DNA from 2 places in the Paraconexibacter sp. AEG42_29 genome. Region 2 is predicted to be linked to the other one. Evidence: riboswitches for the same ligand, from Rfam matches in the RefSeq annotation. Region 2 holds a riboswitch; the other holds the start of a gene.
What was found. A riboswitch is a leader RNA that binds a small molecule or an ion and turns the genes downstream of it on or off. The one in region 2 is predicted to bind ZMP and ZTP.
Positions count from the first base shown of each region.

Region 1: linked by a shared signal. The riboswitch ahead of serC (phosphoserine transaminase) and the one ahead of glyA (serine hydroxymethyltransferase) in region 2 are both predicted to bind ZMP and ZTP.

Region 1 is NZ_CP114014.1:2,441,342-2,451,147, forward strand. Features, by position in the region: gene DSM112329_RS11825 (AMP-binding protein) at 1-864, shown strand, start outside; gene DSM112329_RS11830 (PKD domain-containing protein) at 928-2,985, shown strand; gene DSM112329_RS11835 (methyltransferase domain-containing protein) at 2,990-3,850, shown strand; gene ilvC (ketol-acid reductoisomerase) at 3,901-4,902, shown strand; gene DSM112329_RS11845 (hypothetical protein) at 5,001-5,651, shown strand; ZMP/ZTP riboswitch at 5,796-5,883, shown strand; gene serC (phosphoserine transaminase) at 5,910-7,058, shown strand; gene serA (phosphoglycerate dehydrogenase) at 7,055-8,659, shown strand; gene DSM112329_RS11860 (diiron oxygenase) at 8,843-9,806, shown strand, end outside.
Region 2 is NZ_CP114014.1:1,637,337-1,647,142, reverse strand. Features, by position in the region: gene DSM112329_RS07970 (hypothetical protein) at 1-46, opposite strand, end outside; gene DSM112329_RS07965 (cupin domain-containing protein) at 46-459, opposite strand; gene DSM112329_RS07960 (TetR/AcrR family transcriptional regulator) at 1,066-1,683, shown strand; gene DSM112329_RS07955 (MraY family glycosyltransferase) at 1,696-2,865, opposite strand; gene glyA (serine hydroxymethyltransferase) at 2,918-4,207, opposite strand; ZMP/ZTP riboswitch at 4,234-4,316, opposite strand; gene rpiB (ribose 5-phosphate isomerase B) at 4,361-4,789, opposite strand; gene DSM112329_RS07940 (L-threonylcarbamoyladenylate synthase) at 4,800-5,423, opposite strand; gene prmC (peptide chain release factor N(5)-glutamine methyltransferase) at 5,411-6,241, opposite strand; gene prfA (peptide chain release factor 1) at 6,238-7,302, opposite strand; gene DSM112329_RS07925 (DUF1385 domain-containing protein) at 7,363-8,400, opposite strand; gene rpmE (50S ribosomal protein L31) at 8,412-8,630, opposite strand; gene DSM112329_RS07915 (glutathione S-transferase family protein) at 8,683-9,417, shown strand; gene DSM112329_RS07910 (alpha/beta hydrolase) at 9,372-9,806, opposite strand, start outside.

The DNA of each region.
Region 1 (9,806 bases), 800 kb from region 2:
TGGAGCGCGCTGGGCGGGGCCACCGCGCTGCGGTCGCCCGGCCCCGAGCGCTGGCTGTGCGCCCTGCCGCTGAGCCACGTCGGCGGCCTGTCGATCCTGGTGCGCGGGGTGATCACGGGCTCCGCCGCGCTGGTGCACGAGCGCTGGGACACCGCACGGGTGGTGCGCGCGCTGATGGAGGACGACGTCAGCCTCGTCAGCGTCGTCCCGACCACCCTCGCGCGGCTGCTGGACGCCGGCCTGACCGCCCCGCCCGCGCTGCGGTGTGCGCTGGTCGGCGGCGGCCCCGTGGCGCCCGACCTGCTGCGCCGGGCGGCGGCCGCCGGCGTCCCGGTCGCCCAGACCTACGGCCTGACCGAGACGTGCTCGCAGGTCACGACCCAGCAGCCCGGGGACGACCGGCCGGACGCGGGGGCGCCGCTCTTCTGCACGCGCGTGCGCGTGGCGGGCGACGGCGAGATCCACGTCCGCGGGCTCACCGTGGCCGGCGACGACCCCGCTCTCGAGCTCGCCACCGGCGACCTGGGCGTCCTGGACGGCGACGGGCGGCTGACCGTCGTCGGCCGCAAGGCCGACACGATCGTGACCGGCGGTGAGAACGTCGCGCCGACCGAGGTCGAGGCGGTGCTCGCCGAGCACCCGGCCGTCGCCGAGGCCGCGGTCCTGGGCCGGCCGGACCCCGAGTGGGGGGAGGCGGTGCACGCCCGCGTCGTCCTGCGCGCCGGCATGAGCGCCGACGCCGCGGGTCTGCGCGCGCACTGCGCGGCGCGGCTCGCCCGGTTCAAGGTGCCGAAGGACGTCGTCGTCGTGGACACGCTGCCCCGCACCACGTCCGGGAAGCTGCGCCGCCGGGACCTGCGCTGACCCCCGCACGGAGAAGCGGTGTGAAGGGGAGCACCCGTCCAGCCGGCGCACTACGATGCGCGGATGCTTCGTGGGGGGACACTCATCAGCGCTGCCGCGGCCGTTCTGGCGGCCGCCGCCGTGCCGGCGGCCGCGCAGGCCGCGGACACCTACACGGTGGACAAGGCCGCTGCTGAGGGGTGCAGTGCGGCGAAGGTCTGCAAGACGATCGCGGCCGCCGTGGCCGCGGTGGCCGACGGCGACGCGATCACGGTCCCTGAGGGCTCGTACGACGAGCCGGCCATCGCGCTCACCAAGAAGAACGTGAAGATCACCGGCGTCGCCGGGAAGACGACGGTCAACGTCGCGGCCCCCGCCACCGCCGGCGATCCCGCCTTCAAGATCATCGAGGGGACGCAGCTGGACGGGCTCACGATCGCCCCCGGCATGAACAGCGGCCCGGCGGTGCTCGTCACCGGGGTCGGGACGACGTTCCGCAACGGCGCCATCGTCCGTCTCAGCCCCTCCTCGTCCGACGCGCCGGCCTACAAGGTGGACCCGCTCGTGGGCTCCGGCGTGAGCACGCTGAGCCGCATCACGATCCTCAACGGCCCGGCCGGCTCGACGGGTCAGACGCAGCCGGCGATCGCCGGCAACGGCACCTCGTCGCTCGCGGTCAACGACGCCGTGGTGATCTCCGGCGTCGGGAACGGCCCGGCGCTCGGCATCACGGGCAGCGACACGACGGGCGCCACGCCCGCGCCGAACACGGTGCTGCGCAGCTCGCTTATCGCCTCGAACCCCGCGGCCGACGCGCTGTCGTTCACGAGCGCGGCCGGCTCGACGACCAAGAAGGCGCTGGAGGTCGACACCACCATCCTGCTCGGCGGCGGCAACGCGTCCGGTGTCAAGGTCGCAAGCCTCACGTCCGGCACGCCCACGGACTCGGCGGGCGACCTCACCGCGACCTTCAAGCACGTGACCATCAGCGGCGCCGGCAAGCCGTTCTTCGTCGACGCGGGCGCAGCGGCGCTCGGCACCGCGGTCGGCAACATCGCCGTGACCTTCGAGCGCTCGATCGTCCAGGGCAAGGCCCCTGGCACCGTGAAGGCCTTCACCCCGCTGCTCGGGCTGCTGGGCGCCGCGAGCACCGCCGACGTCACGATCAAGAACTCGGACACCGACACCGGCGCGTTCACCCAGGCCGGCGGCGGCAAGGGCAAGATCACGAAGACCGACAGCGACGGAAACACCGCGCCGTCGGGGCTCTTCGCCGACCCCGCCAAGCTGAACTACAACCTGCGCATCGACGCGCCGGTCATCGACAAGGGCGGCGCGTTCGTCCAGGGCGAGAGCACGACGGACGTCGCCGGCGTCGACCGCAGGACCATCACGACGGACCTCGGCGCCTACGAGTTCGTCAACCACGCACCGGTCGCCGGCGCGACGACGAACACCGTCAAGCCCAAGCAGAACGAGGTCGTGACGTTCGACGCGTCCAAGTCCTTCGACTTCGACCCGGGCGACCGGATCGTCTCCTACAAGTGGTTCTTCGGGGACACGCAGGTGGCCGAGACCACGACGCCGACCACCACCCACGCCTACAGCGTGCTGGGGATCTTCAACCCGACGGTGACCGCGGTCGACACGAAAGGCCTCGAGAGCCCGGCCGGCAAGATCGCGACGCTGGTCGTGGGCGACGGGGCCGCACCGGTCGTCGGCGTCTCCAAGCCGTCGCGCGGCGGCAGCTACGCGATCACGGTCAAGTCGCGGGTCGGCGGCAAGATCAAGAACGTCTTCGACAAGGACCTGCTTAAGAAGGTGATCTTCGCCGGCAAGGCGACGGACGCGTCCGGCATCAAGTTCGTGCAGATCTCCATCCAGCGCCTGGCGATCGGGTCGGCGACGGTGCCGGCGAGCCCGAAGACCTGCGTCTTCCTCGGCACGAACAAGACGACCTTCCAGACGGCCAGCTGCAAGAAGCCCATCTTCTTCACCGTGGCGAACAAGGACGGGGTCTTCAGCTACCACCTCAAGAGCACGGTGCGGCCCAAGGCGGGCAAGTACCAGCTCGCGGTGCTCGCGGTCGACGGCGCGGACGTGCTGTCGAACGCGTTCACCGTCCCGTTCACGCTGAAGTAGCCGGGTGAGCCTCGAGGACGACGTCGCCGAGTTCCGAGCGGCGAGCCGTGACATGTGGGAGGAGGGCGCCGCGGGCTGGTCCGCGCGGCGTGCCGCTTTCCAGGCCGCCACGGCGCCGGTGTCGGCGTGGATGGTCGACGCGATCGAGGCCCAGCCCGGGCAGACGGTCCTGGAGCTCGCGGCCGGGGCGGGGGACACCGGTCTGCTCGCAGCCGAGCTGCTGCGCCCCGGGGGCAAGCTGATCTCGACGGACGGCGCCGAGGCGATGGTCGCGGTCGCGCGCGAACGGGCCGGCGAGCTCGGGCTGATGGACATGGTCGAGGCCCGGCCAATGGAGGCCGAGTGGATCGACCTCGAGACGGCGACCGTCGACGCCGTCCTCTGCCGCTGGGGCTACATGCTCCTCGCCGATCCCGAGACCGCGCTACGCGAGACGCGCCGCGTCCTGCGGATGGACGGGCGTGTCGCGCTCGCGGTGTGGGACGTGCGCGAGGTCAATCCGTGGCTGGAGACCCCGTCCGCCATCGGCGTCGAGCTCGGGTTCATGGAGCCGACGCCGCCGGGGCGCCCCGGGCCGTTCTCGCTGGCCGACCGGGAGGAGCTCGAGGACGTCATCGCCACCGCCGGCTTCCAGGACATCGTCATCGACAGCGTGGACATCAGCTTCGCGTTCCCGAGCCTCGACGAGGTGTGGGAGACCCAGTTGGACATGTCCCCGACGCTCTCCGGCCTGACCAAGAAGCTGACCCCGGCGGATCACTACCGGCTACGGGACGCGTTCGACGCGCGCCTCGGCGAGTACGTCGGCGCCGACGGGTCGGTGGCCGTCCCGGGGCGCACGCTCGTGGCCGTCGCGAGCGCCTGACCCGGACCGCCCGACGGGGAGGCGCGGCGCGGCGCTATCGTCCCGCGCCCATGTTCTACGACGACGACGCAGACCTGACCCTCCTCGACGGCAAGACCGTCGCGATCATCGGCTTCGGGTCCCAGGGCCACGCCCACGCCCAGAACCTCAAGGACTCCGGCGTGAACGTCGTCGTAGGCCTGCGCGAGGACTCCTCCTCGGTCCAGAAGGCCAAGGACGCGGGCCTGGAGGTGCTGTCGATCGCCGACGCCGCCAGCAAGGGCGACGTCGTGATGATCCTCGTCCCGGACGAGCTGCACCGCACGGTGTGGGAGGAGGAGGTCCGCGACGGCATCGCCGAGGGCAACCTGCTGCTGTTCGGCCACGGCTTCTCGATCCTGTACGAGGAGGTCGACCCGCCCGCCGGCGTCGACGTCGGGCTCGCCGCGCCGAAGGGCCCCGGCCACCTCGTGCGCCGCCAGTACCTCGAGGGGTCGGGCGTCCCGGGCCTGATCGCGATCCATCAGGACGCGACCGGCAACGCGCACGCGCTGGCGCTGGCGTACGCCAAGGGCATCGGCTGCACGCGCGGCGGCGTCTTCTCCACGACGTTCAAGGAAGAGACCGAGACCGATCTGTTCGGCGAGCAGGCCGTCCTGTGCGGCGGCGCGTCCGAGCTGGTCCAGGCCGGCTTCGAGACGCTCGTCGACGCGGGCTACGACCCGCAGATGGCGTACTTCGAGTGCCTCCACGAGCTGAAGCTGATCGTCGACCTGATGTACGAGAAGGGCCTGGCGGGGATGCGGTACTCGATCTCCAACACCGCCGAGTACGGCGACTACAGCCGCGGCCCGCGCGTCATCACCCAGGACACGCGCGACGAGATGAAGAAGATCCTCAAGGAGATCCAGGACGGCGACTTCGCCCGCGAGTGGATCGCGGAGAACCGTGCCGGCCAGGAGAACTTCAAGCGCCTGCGCGCCGAGCAGGCCGCCAAGCCGATCGAGACGACCGGCAAGGAGCTGCGCAAGATGATGGCCTGGATCGACGACTCGGGCTTCGCGCAGGGCTGACCCGCCGCTTTTCCCTGCTTGTCCCTCGGGGCCGCCGGCGTGCGGCCCCGAGTCGTTCCCGGGTCAAGCCACAGGCCGCAGCTGCCGATGGGCGGGGAGTGTCGCGCGCCGCGCTCGCCCCTGTCCTGCTGGTGGTCCTCGCCCTGCTCGCGGTAGGAGTCGTCGGGCCGCGGACCCAGGCTCGCGTGGCGGCCGCGACTGCTCCGGCGCTGCCGGCCCGCGAGGCGGGGCTGCGCTTCGCCGCGGGGACGCATCCGCTGGACCAGCAGGCTGTCCTCGCCGCGATCGCCCGCGCGCAGCCCGAGGCACGGCGCCTGATCGACGTCGTCGACGGCGCGGTGACCATCGAGGTCGGCCCGGCAGATGCCGCCAATGCGGCCGGCGTCGCCCACATCCGGGGTGGCGAGGCCCGGGTCGTCCTGGACCTCGGGGTCATCAGCCGCCGGTTCGGCGAGCGCGGCGTCACACGGCTCGTGCTCCACGAACTGGCGCACGTCGTCGACCACCTCCTCGTCCCGGACGACACAGCCGCGGCCCTCGACGCGGCGGTTCCGCAGGGTTACGGGTGCGCTGCCGGCGACCGGGACCCGTCCTGCGCGGGCCGCTCGGACCGCGAGGAGCGGTTCGCGGAGTCGTTTGCGAAGTGGGCGGTCGGCGACATCGGCATGGACCTGGACTTCGGCTACCGCGTCCCGCCGCCGACGTCCCTGACGACCTGGGGCGCCCCGATGTCGTCCCTCTCGGGCTGACCCCTACGGCACGCCGGCCCCGCGCCCACCACCACCACCACGCGCTGGGGGGGCATGGCGGGCCGTATGGGGCGCCGTGGCCGCCGCAGACCGACCGGGAACGGGATCGCAACAGTCATGCCGCAGGGTGTCCGCTATCCTCCGGCAGGCCTTCGCGACTGGCGTTGTCAGGTGGGTCACCACCGGGGAGCGAGGGCGTTGGAACCACATGCCGCGCGCCTGGGCACCACCCTGTTCCCGACCTCCGCGGAGGCACCAGTGGCGCCGAGCACCGACATCCTGCAGATCCCTGCCGACCTCAAACCCGCCGACGGCCGTTTCGGCTGCGGCCCCTCGAAGGTCAGCCAGAGCCACTTGACCGCGCTCGCCACGGTGGGCGCCAAAGTCATGGGGACGAGCCATCGACAGGCCCCCGTGAAGAACCTCGTCGGCGAGGTCCGCGACGGCCTGGCCAACCTCTTCCAGCTCCCCGAGGGCTACACCGTCGCCCTCGGCAACGGCGGCTCGACCGCGTTCTGGGACGCCGCCACGTTCGGCCTCATCGAGCAGCGCTCGCTCCACCTGACCTTCGGCGAGTTCTCCAAGAAGTTCTCGAGCTGCGCGAATAACGCGCCCTTCCTCGACGACCCGATCATCGTCGCCGCCGACCCGGGCGGCGCGCCCGAGCCGACCACCGACGCCAGCGCCGACGTGCTCGCGTGGGCCCACAACGAGACCTCGACCGGCGTCATGGTCCCGGTCACCCGCCCGGCGGACGCGACGCCCGACCAGCTCGTCGTCATCGACGCCACCAGTGGCGCCGGCGGCCTGCCGCTCGACGCGTCGGAGGCGGACGTCTACTACTTCGCGCCCCAGAAGTGCTTCGCCGCCGACGGCGGGCTGTGGCTCGCCCTCCTGAGCCCGGCCGCCCAGGAGCGCATCGCGAGGATCGGCGCGTCCGACCGCTGGATCCCGGACTTCCTGAGCCTGACGACCGCCCTGGACAACAGCCTCAAGAACCAGACCTACAACACGCCCGCGCTCGCCACGCTGTTCCTGCTGAACGAGCAGGTCAAGTGGATGAACGACGGCGGCGGCCTGGACTTCACCGTCGGCCGGACGACCGCCAGCAGCGACCACCTGTACGGGTGGGCCGAGAGCAGCGATTACGCGACCCCGTTCGTGAGCGACGCCCAGAGCCGCAGCCTCGTCGTCGGCACCATCGACTTCGACGACAGCGTCGACGCCGCCCAGGTCGCCAAGACCCTGCGCGCCAACGACATCGTCGACACCGAGCCGTACCGCAAGCTCGGCCGCAACCAGCTGCGCATCGCGATGTTCCCCGCCGTCGAGCCCGACGACGTCAAGGCCCTGACCGCCTGCATCGACTACGTGGTCCAGAACAGCGACACAGAGGTGAAGGCATGACCAAGGTCCTCGTCGCCGAGAACATCGGCGAGTCCGGCATCGACCTGCTCAAGGAGCACTTCGACGTCGACGTCAAGACCAAGTGGGAGGACGGCGAGCTGGCGAAGGAGATCGGCCAGTACGACGGCATCCTCATCCGCAGCGCCTCCAAGCTGACCGCCGAGCTCCTCGCGGAGGCGACGAGCCTGAAGGCCATCGGCCGCGCCGGCGTCGGCGTCGACAACGTCGACGTCCCGGCCGCGACCAAGCGCGGCATCATCGTCGCCAACGCGCCGCAGTCGAACGTCGTGACCGCTGCCGAGCACACGGTCGCCCTGCTGCTGGCTCTCGCCCGCAACATCCCGCAGGCCCACGCGTCCCTGGTCGCCGGCCGCTGGGACCGCTCGAAGTACAGCGGCGTCGAGGTCATGGACAAGACGCTCGGGATCGTCGGCTTCGGCCGCATCGGGCAGCTCGTCGCGCAGCGCGCCCAGGGTTTCGGCATGAAGATCATCGCGTTCGACCCGTTCGTCGGTGCCGAGCGCTACAAGGAGATGGGCGTCGAGAAGGCCGAGTCCTCCGAGGACATCTACGCGGTCGCCGACTTCATCACGATCCACCTGCCGAAGACCCCGGAGACCGAGGGTTGGCTCAACGCCGCGGCGTTCGCGAAGATGAAGGACGGCGTCCGCATCCTGAACGTCGCCCGCGGGCCGCTGATCGTCGAGGACGACCTGGTCGCCGCGCTCGACTCCGGCAAGGTCGGCGGCGCCGCCCTCGACGTCTTCAAGACCGAGCCGATGACCGAGTCGCCGCTCTTCGGCCGCGAGAACGTCGTCGTCACGCCGCACCTCGGCGCCTCGACCGCAGAAGCCACCGACCGGGCCGGCTTCCAGGCCGCAGAGCAGGTCGTCGCCGCCCTCACCGGCGGCAGCGTCACGAGCGCGGTCAACGTCCCTGCCGTCGCTGCGGAGGACCTCGAGATCCTCGGGCCGTTCCTCCCGCTGACCCGCCAGCTCGGCAAGCTCGCCATGGCGCTGGTCGAAGGGACGTCCCTGGACGCCGTCGAGGTCGAGGAGTTCGGCCGGATCGCCGAGCGCGACACCCGCCCGCTCGGCCTGCAGGCCCTGCTCGGCGTGCTCGACGGCAAGACCGAGGAGGACCTCAACGAGGTCAACGTCCTGAGCACCGCCGAGGAGCGCGGCATCGAGCTCGTGGAGACCAAGCGCACGAGCGCCCGCGACTTCGCGGACCTCGTCCGCGTCAGCGTCGTCGCCGGGGACCAGCGCGTGCGTGTGGTCGGGACGGTCGTCGGCTCCAAGGCCCGGCCGCACCTGCTCGAGGCGTGGGGCCAGCGGTTCAACCTGCAGCTGTCGGACCACATCGCGCTGTTCCGCTACAGCGACCAGCCCGGGATCGTCGGCCGGGTCGGCATGGCGTTCGGGCAGCACGGCGTGAACATCGAGTCGTGCGCGGTCGGCCACGTCGAGGACGACACGATCGACGGCCGCGCCGCGGTCATGGTCATCACGACCGACGGCCCGGTGCCGCAGACGGTCGTGGACGAGCTGGTCGCCAGCGACGGCTTCGTCGACGGGCGCTCGGTGACGTTCCGCCACTAAGGGACAGGGTCGTCCGGGTGGGGCGTCGCCGCGGCGCCCCACGACGCGCAACCGCGTATCCCCGCCGCCGAGCGTCCCCGGCAGGAAAGAGATGTACAGCGCCGTACTTTCGCGCTACGCTCCTTCGTGGAACGCAACTTCGACGCGGCGCTCGCGCGCCGTCCGAGCCACGAGGAGCACGCCATGACCCCTGCGACGATCACCGCCCCGAGCCGCCAAGAGGCCTACGCGGAGATGCTGCACACCCTCTCCGAGGGGTCGGTCCACGTCCACTTCGACCCGTACGAGGACATCGCGTGGGACTCCCCGGAGCTCGCGGTCGACCCGCGGGACCCGCGCTGGACGCTCTCGCCGACCCTGGACCCGCTCGGGGCGACCGCGTGGTACCAGGCGCTGCCGCTCGACCGGCAGATCGACATCGGCAAGTGGCGGATGCTCAACGCGATCAAGGTCGGCGGTGCGTTCGAGAGCATCCTCATCCGCGGCCTCATGCACTACGCCATGGGGCTGCCGAACGGCTCGCCGGAGTTCCGCTACTGCCTCCACGAGATGACGGAGGAGTGCAACCACATCCAGATGTTCCAGGAGCTCGTGAATCGCGGTGGCGTCGACGTCCCCGGCATGCGCCCGCTGTTCCGCTTCTCGGCCCCGCTGCTCGGCCTCGCCGGCGGCTACCTGCCGGTGATCCTGATGATCGGGATCCTCGCCGGAGAGGAGCCCATCGACCACTACCAGAAGGCGATGCTCCGCGAGGGGGTCGACCTGCCGCCGGCCATGCTCCGGACGATGGAGATCCACATCGCCGAGGAGGCGCGCCACATCTCCTTCGCCGCCGAGTTCCTGCGCATGCGCCTGCCGCGTCTGGGGCGGATCGAGCGCGCCGTGATCTCGGTCGCGTTCCCGATCACGATGCGCTGGCTCGCCGGCGAGATCATGACGTCGCCGCGGCAGCTGCAGAAGACGTTCGACATCCCGGAGGACGTCTACCGCGAGGCGTTCTGGCGCAGCGAGCGGTCGCAGGCGATCATGGCGTCCTACTTCGGCGACATGCGCGCGCTGGCGACCGAGACCGGCCTGATGAACCGCGTCAGCCGCCGGGTGTGGAAGCGCATGCAGATCGCCGGCGAGCCGTCGCGCTACCGCGGCG
Region 2 (9,806 bases):
TCGCGACGAGGGCAAGCAGGCGCGAGGGGGCGGCGAACTGCGTCATCAGGTCCCGGAACGCTCCGCAGGCGCAGGCGTTGCGCTTTCCCCGTGTGAAGGTTCCGTGAGGACCGTGTCCTCGTGGGTGTAGCCGGGCGCACAGCAGCACAGCAGCACGAGGGGCTCGGCCCCCGTGTTCGTGAGCTTGTGCTCGACCCCGGGCGGGATGACGACGCAGTCGCCGACGACGACGTCGCGCTCGTCCGTCCCCAGGCGCATCCGCCCGGTGCCCGCGGTGATGAAGTACAGCTCCTCCGCGATCGGGTGGTAGTGCGCGGTGGTGGCGCCGCCGACCGGGACCGTGGCCTCGGCGAGGCTCTGGTTGACGGACGGCGCGGCGACCCGGCCGGCGAGCTCGCGGATCGAGGAGCCGTCGGCGGTGACGAAGGACTCGCTGTCGGCCAGGTTGCGGACGTGCATTGCCGCACGACGGTACCCGGTCGCGACGAGGCGCTCCGGCCATGACGGCCGAAACGCCCCGCTGCTGCATGTACGCGGACGAATGGCGGACCCGAAGGCGGATCCGCTTACGCCACGACCCGGCGCGCGGTCTCGCGATCGAGGTGGCCGGCAGCGCGTGCGAACGCACGCGCGACAGCCGTTCTGAGCCGTCCGGGCGGGGGCTCGGGACGCTCGGGCCGGTAGTCACGGCGCGCGCTCTCGCGGGTCGCTCGTACAGCCTTCGCGTAGTCCTCGTGGATGACGCTGTGCATGGTGGTTCTGCTCCTTGGTGCGTGGTTGGAAGGTGCGTGCGAGCACCCGCCACCGGGGCGGAACCGTCTTGCGGCGCGGATCCGGGGAGGCGGGCTGAGTGCCCGCGGTCCCGGCTTTCGCGCGAGAGGCCTACAGGCAGGACACGAAGGAGCGGGACCACGAACGCACGGAATGACCGGGCTGCGAGCCCGTTCCAACCGTGGTGATGTTCGTCGTGCGCGGCTTCATGTTTCTGCCTCCTCCGGACCGGAGGAGCGCCGAACCTATCAGCGCACGGCGGACCGGACAACCCCGCGCCGGTACCCTGACGGCGTGTCAGACGCCGCCGACCGCCCTGCCAGCACGACTCCGAAGCGGGAGGCGGTGCAGTCCGCCGTGCTGACCGCGACCGAGGAGCTGCTGACCGAGGGCGCGCGCTTCGCCGACCTGAACATCGAACGGATCGCGACGCGGGCCGGCATCTCGCGCACCGCGTTCTACTTCTACTTCAAGGACAAGCGCGAGCTGCTCGTGAAGCTCACCGAGGACGTCACGGTCGAGCTCTACCAGCAGGCGGACATGTGGTTCTCCGGGGAGGGCGACCCGCGGGACGAGGTCCGGGACGCCCTGCGCGCCGTGACCGACCTGTACACCGCCCACGGCGCGCTGATGCGCGTGATCGTCGAGGTCTCCACCTACGAGGAGGAAGTCGCCGCGTTCTGGCGCGGGCTCGTGGATCGCTTCGTGGTGGCCGCCGCCGAGCGGATCCGCACCGAGCAGCGCGCCGGCAACGCTCCCGGCGGGGACGCGGGCGCACTGGCGTTCGCGCTGGTGTGGATGTGCGAGCGCACGCTCTACCAGCAGATGGTGCAGGAGGTGCCGTTCGACAGCGCCGACCTCGCCTCGACGCTCGAGGCGATCTTCATGCGCGGGATCTACGCGCGCGACTGAGGGTCGCGGGGATCAGCCGCGTTTCACGGCGGGGAACTCTCCCGTGGCCAGCGCCTCCTGGACCTCGGCGTCGACCGCCGACTCGTCGGCCTGCGATCCGCCGCGCATCCACACGAGCCGCTTGACCTTGAGGATCTCCAGCACGACGACGAGGTAGACGCTCGCCGCCGCGACCATCAGGCCCATCAGCCCCATCACGACCGACCAGCCCGTGTTCAGGTTGCCGTGGTCGTCGGAGTACGGGACGAACCGCAGGGCGACCGCGAAGGCGCCGAGCAGCAGCGTCCAGCCGTACAGGTAGAGGACGGCCCGTCTCTGGCTGAACCCGATCCGGCTCAGGCGGTGGTGCAGGTGGTTCGCGTCGGCCTGCCAGACGGGACGGCCGTACTTCATCCGCTTCAGCACGACGAACGTCGTGTCCAGGAACGGGACCGCCAGCACCAGCAGCGGGAAGACGAGGGCGAGCACCGCCTGGGTCTTGACCGCGCCCTCGACGGCGATGCAGCCCAGCATCAGCCCGAGGAGGTTCGACCCGCAGTCGCCCATGAAGACGCTGGCCGGATGGAAGTTGTGGACGAGGAACCCGAGCGCGGCACCGGCGGTCAGCGCAGCGAGGATCCCGGCGTGACGGCGCTCGAGGTCGAAGGCGATGATCGCGAACACGCCCGCGGCGATCGCGCAGACGCCCGCGGCGAGCCCGTCGATCCCGTCGGAGAAGTTCACGACGTTCATGACCAGCACGAGGCCGACGATCGTCAGCGGCTCCCCCATCGAGCCGAAGTCCTGGGCGCCGACGAACGGAAGCGTGATGTTCGTGACCTCGACCCCCGCGTGCACCGGCAGGAACGCGGCGGCGAACTGCCCCAGGAACTTGACCGCGGCCGGCAGGTCGAAGCGGTCGTCGAGCGCCCCCACCACCGCGATCACCACGGCGCCGTAGAGGATTCCCGACACGCGGTCGTGCGTCCGCGACGTGCTGTCCAGGAACAGGGCGGCCCCGACCAGGATCGCGACGAGCATCGCCAGGCCGCCGAGCAGCGGCGTCCCGCCCTTCGCGAGGCCGCGGTCGGACCCCTTGTCGACCGCGCCGACGGCCCGCGCCACGCGTGCGGTCAGCGGGGTCACCACCAGCGCCACGACGAACGCGGTGGCGAATCCCAATATGGCGTCCCTGGGGCTCATCGCGCGGACCAGAGCCTAGGGCTTGGCCCGGCGATGGGATGTGCCCTCCGGCCTAGACTGCAGCCGGCGCGCTGAGGTGCTCGTAGAGCGGGTAGCGGTCCGCGATCGCAACCACCCGCTCGGCCAGCTCGGCGCGCGCGCCGTCGAAGGCGGGGGTCAGCGCGGTGGCGATGATGCGGCCGATCTCGGTGAAGTCGTCCGCCTGCAGGCCGCGTGTGGCCAGCGCCGGGGTGCCGACACGCAGCCCGCTGGTCACCATCGGCGGGCGCGGGTCGAACGGGACCGCGTTGCGGTTGACCGTGATGCCGATCTCGTGCAGCCGGTCCTCGGCCTGCTGGCCGTCGAGCTCGGACTCGCGCAGGTCGACCAGCGCGAGGTGCACGTCGGTGCCGCCGGTGAGGACGGACACGCCCTCCCCCGCGTTCATCAGCTCGGCGGCGACGGCCTGCGCGCCGGCGATCGTGCGCTCCTGGCGCTCCTTGAAGAGGCTCGTCCCGGCGATCTTCAGCGCGACCGCCTTCGCGGCGATGACGTGCTCCAGCGGGCCGCCCTGCTGGCCGGGGAAGACGGCGGAGTTGATCTTCTTCGCGTGCTCCTCGCGGCACAGGATGATGCCGGAGCGAGGGCCGCCGAGGGTCTTGTGGACGGTCGTGGTGACGACGTCGGCGTGCGGGACCGGAGACGGGTGCAGGCCGGCGGCGACGAGGCCCGCGAAGTGGGCCATGTCGACCATCAGCAGCGCGCCGACCTCGTCGGCGATCGCGCGGAACGCCGCGAAGTCCAGCTGACGCGGGTACGCGGACCAGCCCGCGATGATCATCTTCGGCTTCCGCTCGCGGGCGATCTGCGCGACCTTGTCCATGTCGACGAGCGACGTCTCGCGCTCGACCTCGTACGGCGCGATGTCGTACAGGCGGCCCGAGACGTTGATCTTCATGCCGTGCGTCAGGTGGCCGCCGTGGGCCAGCGAGAGGCCCATGATCGTGTCGCCCGGCGTCAGCAGCGCGTGGAAGACGGCGGTGTTCGCCTGGGCGCCGGAGTGCGGCTGGACGTTGGCGTGCTCGGCGCCGAACAGGTCCTTCGCGCGGTCGATCGCCAGCTGCTCGGCGACGTCGACGTGCTCGCAGCCGCCGTAGTAGCGCTTGCCGGGGTAGCCCTCGGCGTACTTGTTCGTCAGGACGCTGCCCTGGGCGTCCAGGACCGCCTGCGGGACGAAGTTCTCGCTGGCGATCATCTCCAGCGTGCGCTGCTGGCGATCGAGCTCGAGGCGCAGGACCTCGGCGATCTCGGGGTCGACCTCGGCGATCGGCCGGTTGAAGTACTCGGGGCTCAGGTCGGACATGGGCGCTCCTTCGGCGTTGACACGGGAATCGGTGCCCAGGCGCGCGGCGGTGCTGCATGTCGCTCCCCGGTGGTCGGTTCCACCCACGGCGCCAGTTGCGACCCGACCGACGGTATCAAGCCCCGCGGGCGTTTTCAGGCCCCGCGCCCGCGATCAGCTGTCAATTTGTCCGACGCGACGGGCGTGGCGGCCGCCCTCGAAGTCCGTGGCGAGGAAGGTCGCGACGATCGCGTCCGCCTCGTCGGGCTTCAGGCGCGCACCGGACAGCGTCACGACGTTCGCGTCGTTGTGGCGGCGGGACATCTCGGCCTCGGACGTGTCGTGCGCGTTGACCGCGCGGATCCCGGCGACCTTGTTGGCCACGATCGAGACGCCCACGCCGGACCCGCACGCGATGACGCCGGCCTGGGCGCCGCCGCCGGCGACGAGCTCCGCCGCCTCGCGGGCGAACGCGGGGTAGTCGACCGAGTCGGCCGTCGTCGTCCCGACGTCGAGGACCTCGTGGCCTGCGTCCACCAGCCCGGCCTTTACGTGCTCCTTCAGGTGGAACCCGGCGTGATCTGACCCGACCGCGATGCGCATGGCGCCGATTCTATGGAGCGAGGCGGGCGGCCACTTCCTCGTCCGGCACAGCGCCGGCCCGCACGATCGTCCAGGTCCCACCATCCTCGTACCCGGCGAGGTCGATGACCGTCGACGACGTCCCGGGCAGCTCGCCGCCGTCCAGCACGAGGTCGGCCGCCTCGCGGATGCCGGACGGGACGGCGTCCACGGTCCGTGCGTCGGGGCCGCCGGCGCGGTTGGCGGAGGACTGAAGGACCGGCCAGGTGACGTCCCTGAGCGCCGCGAGGTGCGGCGGCAGGGCGGGGACGCGGAGCCCGATGGTCGCCGGGTCCGGGCCGCAGGCGAGCGGGTAGCGGCCCGACGGGTTCGGCAGCAGCAGCGTCACCGCGCCGGGGAGCAGCGCGAGCAGGGCGTCGCGGGTGCGGGGCCCGAGCTCCGGCAGCGCGGCCAGCGCGAGCGAGGGCTGGAAGAACATCACGGCCGCCGGCTTGTCCGGGACCCGGCCCTTCATTGCGTAGAGCCGGCGCACGGCCTCCTTGTCTGACGGCTCGCAGGCCAGCCCGTAGACGGTGTCGGCGGGAAAGATCGCGACGCCGCCCACCTGCATGCAGCGGGCGAAGGTCGCGGCGTCGTCCGCCGTCAGGGTCGCCACAGGACCACCACGCGATCGTGCCCGGCGAGGTCGGCGTGGACGGCGGCGTCCCAGCCCGGAGGGGCAAGCGGCGTCACCGCCGGCGGCTGGCCGGCGCCGACCTCCAGGCCGATCCAGCGCGCGCCCGCGTCCTCCGCGGCGGCGGGGATCAGGCGCCGGATGACGTCCAGCCCGTCCGGCCCGGCGAAGAGCGCGCCCGGCGGCTCGTGCTGCGCGATCTCCGGCGCCAGGCGGGCGCCGGACTCGACGTAGGGCGGGTTGCTGACGACGGCGTCCACGCTGGGGATACGGGCGAGGAGGTCACCGTGATGGAACGTGATGGCCAGGCCGAGGCGCTGCGCGTTGCCGTACGCCACGTGGAGCGCATCCTCGCTGACGTCGGTGGCGTGCACGTCGAGGTCCGGCCGCTCGTCCTTGAGCGCGAGCGCGACGGCGCCGCTGCCGGTGCCGACGTCGACCACGCGGGCACCCTGCGGCAGCGTGAGCGCGGCCTCGACGAGGTGCTCGGTCTCCGGGCGGGGGATCAGGACGCGGCCGTCGACGTGGAGGTCCAGGCGGCGGAAGCCCTTGCTGCCGACGATGTAGGCGACCGGCTCGCGCAGCACGGTCCGGCGGCGGACCGCGTCCCTGAAGGCGTGCACCGCCGCGCCGGTCACCGGGGTGTCCGGGTTCAGGAAGAGGTGGGTGCGGTCGACGCCGAGCGCGTGGGCCAGCAGGACCTCGGCGTCCAGGCGCGGCGAGTCGACGCGGGCGGCTCGCAGCGCGACGAGCGCGCTGTCGAGCGCCTCCGCGATCGGGACGCCGACGGGTGCGGTCAAGCGCCGCCGACCCCGCCGCTGCTGGCCTGATCCTCCAGGGCGCGGCGCCGCTCGTCGGCGGTGAGAGCGGCGGTGAACTCGTCGAGCTCGCCTTCGAGGACGGAGTCGAGGTTGTGCGTCGTGAGCTTGATGCGGTGGTCGGTGACGCGCCGCTCGCCGTAGTTGTAGGTCCGGATCTTCTCGGCGCGGTCGCCGGTGCCGACCTGGGCCTTGCGCTCGGCGCTGGTGGCCGCGTTCTGCTCGGCGAGGGCCGCCTCGTAGATGCGGGCACGCAGGATCCGCATCGCCTTCTCGCGGTTCTGCAGCTGGCTCTTCTCGTCCTGCATCGCGACGACGATCCCGGTCGGCTTGTGCGTGATGCGCACCGCCGAGTCGGTCGTGTTGACGGACTGCCCGCCGGGCCCGCCGGAGCGGTAGACGTCGATCTGCAGGTCGTTCTGGTCGACGTGGACCTCGACGTCCTCGACCTCGGGCAGGACCGCGACGGTCGCCGTCGACGTGTGGGTCCGGCCTTGGGACTCGGTGGCGGGGACGCGCTGCACGCGATGGGTTCCGCCCTCGAACTTGAAGACCGAGTAGGCGCCGTCGCCCTTGATCGCGAAGGTGAACTTGCCGTCGGAGGCGTCCATCGCCTCGGTGCTGAACTTCAGGCGCTCGCCGTACTTGGTGAGCATCCGGTAGAGGTCGCCGGCCCAGAGCGAGGCCTCGTCGCCGCCCGCGCCGCCCTGGATCTCGACGATCACGTTCTTGTCGTCGTTCGGGTCCCGCTCGACCATCGCGAGCCGGATCCCCTCTTCGAGCTCGCCGATGCGGGCGCGCGCAGCGGTGAGCATCTCGCGGACCTCCGCGTCCTCGCCCTCGGACAGCAGCTCCTCCGCCCCGGCCGCGTCGTCGACGGCCCGGCGCCATTCGACGCCCAGCCCGGCGGCCGGCTCCAAGCGGCGGTACTCGCGGCCGACCTCGGCGTTGCGGACGCGGTCGGACACCACCGTGGGATCGACGATGAGGTGTTGCAGCTCGTTGAAACGGGCTTCGATCTGTTCGACGAGACGCTCGATCATGCGGCTGTCGAGTCTAGGGGGCGCTCCCACGAGGGGACGCCCGGGGCCGCGCGGGGTCCCTCAGGCCACGACTTCGACGCCGACGAGGTCGTCGGCGGACGCGCCCTCGTCCTGCGTCTCGAGGACGGCGTTGAGCGCGGCGATCGCGACGGCCAGCTGATCCAGGTCGGGCTCGCGCGTCGTCAGCTTCTGCAGCTGCATGCCGGGCCACATCACGACCTTCGCCCATCCGGCCTGGCGGTGGCGCCCGGTCAGCTTGATGATCTCGAAGCTGAGGCCGGCGATCAGCGGGACGCCGAGCACGCGGGTGGCGACCAGGAGGTACCACGCGGGCAGGCCGACGGGCGCGAACGCGAAGATCGCCACGATCATCACGATGAGCAGGAAGCTCGTCCCGCAGCGTGGGTGCAGGCGGCTGAAGCGCTGTGCGTTCTCCGGCGTCAGCTCGAGGCCCGCCTCGTAGCAGGAGATCGTCTTGTGCTCGGCGCCGTGGTACTCGAACAGGCGCCGCAGGTCGCGCAGGCGCGAGACGGCGACCAGGTAGCCGAGGAAGATCGCGGTGCGCAGGACCCCCTCGACGAGCCAGAACAGCAGCGCGGAGCCGAGCTGGTCCTTCACGAGCGAGGTCAAGGCGACCGGGATCACGAAGAACAGGACGACCGACATCAGGAGGGCGAGCGTCACCGTGAGGACCCACATCGGGCCGGTGATCTCCTCGTCCTCCTCCCCCAGCGTCCGGTTGACGCTGATGTTCAGCGCCTTGAAGCCGATGCCGAGCGACTCGCCGAGGGCGACGACGCCGCGGAGCACCGGGATGCGGAGCAGGCGACGGCGCGCGAGGACCGACGTCTTGCGGTGCAGGTGCACCTCGATGTCGCCGAGCGCGGCCTCGGTCGGGTCGGGCTTCTCCCGGCGCGCGCGAGCGGCGAGCTGCTCGTCGGTGGGCAGCCGGACGGCGACCGCCCACGCGGAGACGCCGCGCATCATCACACCCTCGAGGACCGCCTGGCCCCCGAGCGGCGCGTCGCGCTGAGCGGTCAACTGGCCGTCGGCGCCGGCTCCGACCGCGGGTGCGGTCGTCCCCTCGTCGACGGCCATGTGGGGCCTGACTAGGCCGACTGGCCGGCGGCGCGCTTGGCGGCGCGGCGGCGGAAGCGGTCCACGCGTCCACCGGTGTCGACGAGCTTCTGCTTGCCGGTGTAGAACGGGTGGCAGTTCGAGCAGATCTCGACGCTGATCTGCGGCGTCGTGGAACGGGTGTCGAACTCGTTGCCGCAGGTGCACTTCACGTGGGAAGTGATGTAGTTGGGATGGATCTCGGTCTTCATGGTTCCTTTCAGGATAGCGGGGGTCTCCCGAACCGGCGGATAGGGTTCCCCGATGCCCGCAAAGCTCTATGTCGTCCACGGCTCGCACCCGTGCAACACCGTCGCCAAGGCCCTCGAGCTGAAGGGCATCGCGTTCAAGAAGGTCGAGATCCCGCCGCCGGGCCAGGTGCTGGCCGTGCGCCTGCTGTTCCCGGCGCGCACGGTGCCGGCGATCCGCTTCGAGGACGGCCGCAAGGTTCAGGGCTCGCGGACGATCCTGGCCGAGCTCGACCGGATGGTCCCCGAGCCGGCGCTGCTGCCGACCGATGGCGCCGCCGCTGCCCGGGTGCTCGAGGCCGAGCGGTGGGGGGACGACGTCCTGCAGCCCGCCGCACGGCGCCTGCTGTGGGTGGTCCTGGGGAAGCAGCGCAGCGCGGCGCCGTCGTTCGGCGAGGGCGGCCAGATCCCCCTCCCGGCGGCCATGCTGCGCGCGACGATGCCGACGATCGCGTGGCTCGAGCTGAAGCTGAACCGCGCGACCGCGGCCGACATCGCCGCCGACTACCGCGACCTCCCGGGGCACCTGGACCGGATCGACGCGTGGATCGCCGACGGGACGCTCGGCGCGGACGGGACGCCGAACCGCGCGGACCTGCAGATCGGCGCGAGCCTCGCCCTGCTCATGACCATGCAGGACCTACGGGACCGGATCGCCCCGCGGCCCTGCGGGCAGCTGGCCGACCGCCTGTTCCAGGTCGGCGGTCACATCCCGGCGGGCGCCATCGCCCCCGAGCTGCTGCCGGCCTGAGCGGGCGGGCCAGCGGCCGCGGCCGTGAGCGCGGTCGCGGTCGCGCCGAACGCGGCGATCTCGTCCGCCAGCCGCTGCGGCTGGTCGAGCGCGACGAAGGTCCGGCTGTCCGGGATCTCGACGAGCGTCGCGTCCGCGAAGGCGTCGCGGAGCCGGCGCGCGTCCTCGACCCGGAAGTAGCGGTCGGCCGGGGCCCAGCAGAGCCGGACGGGCCCCGCGAACGTGTGCAGCCGGGTCGACACGTCGAGCAGCTCGCGAGCGTCGACGGCGCGCAGGAACGCCACCGTGTCCCGGCGCACGCCGCGGTCGGTCAGGCACGGCCGCACCCAGGTCCCCGTCAGCTCGCGTGGGAGCGGGCGCTCGGTCAGGACGCCGAAGCCGAGAGCGGT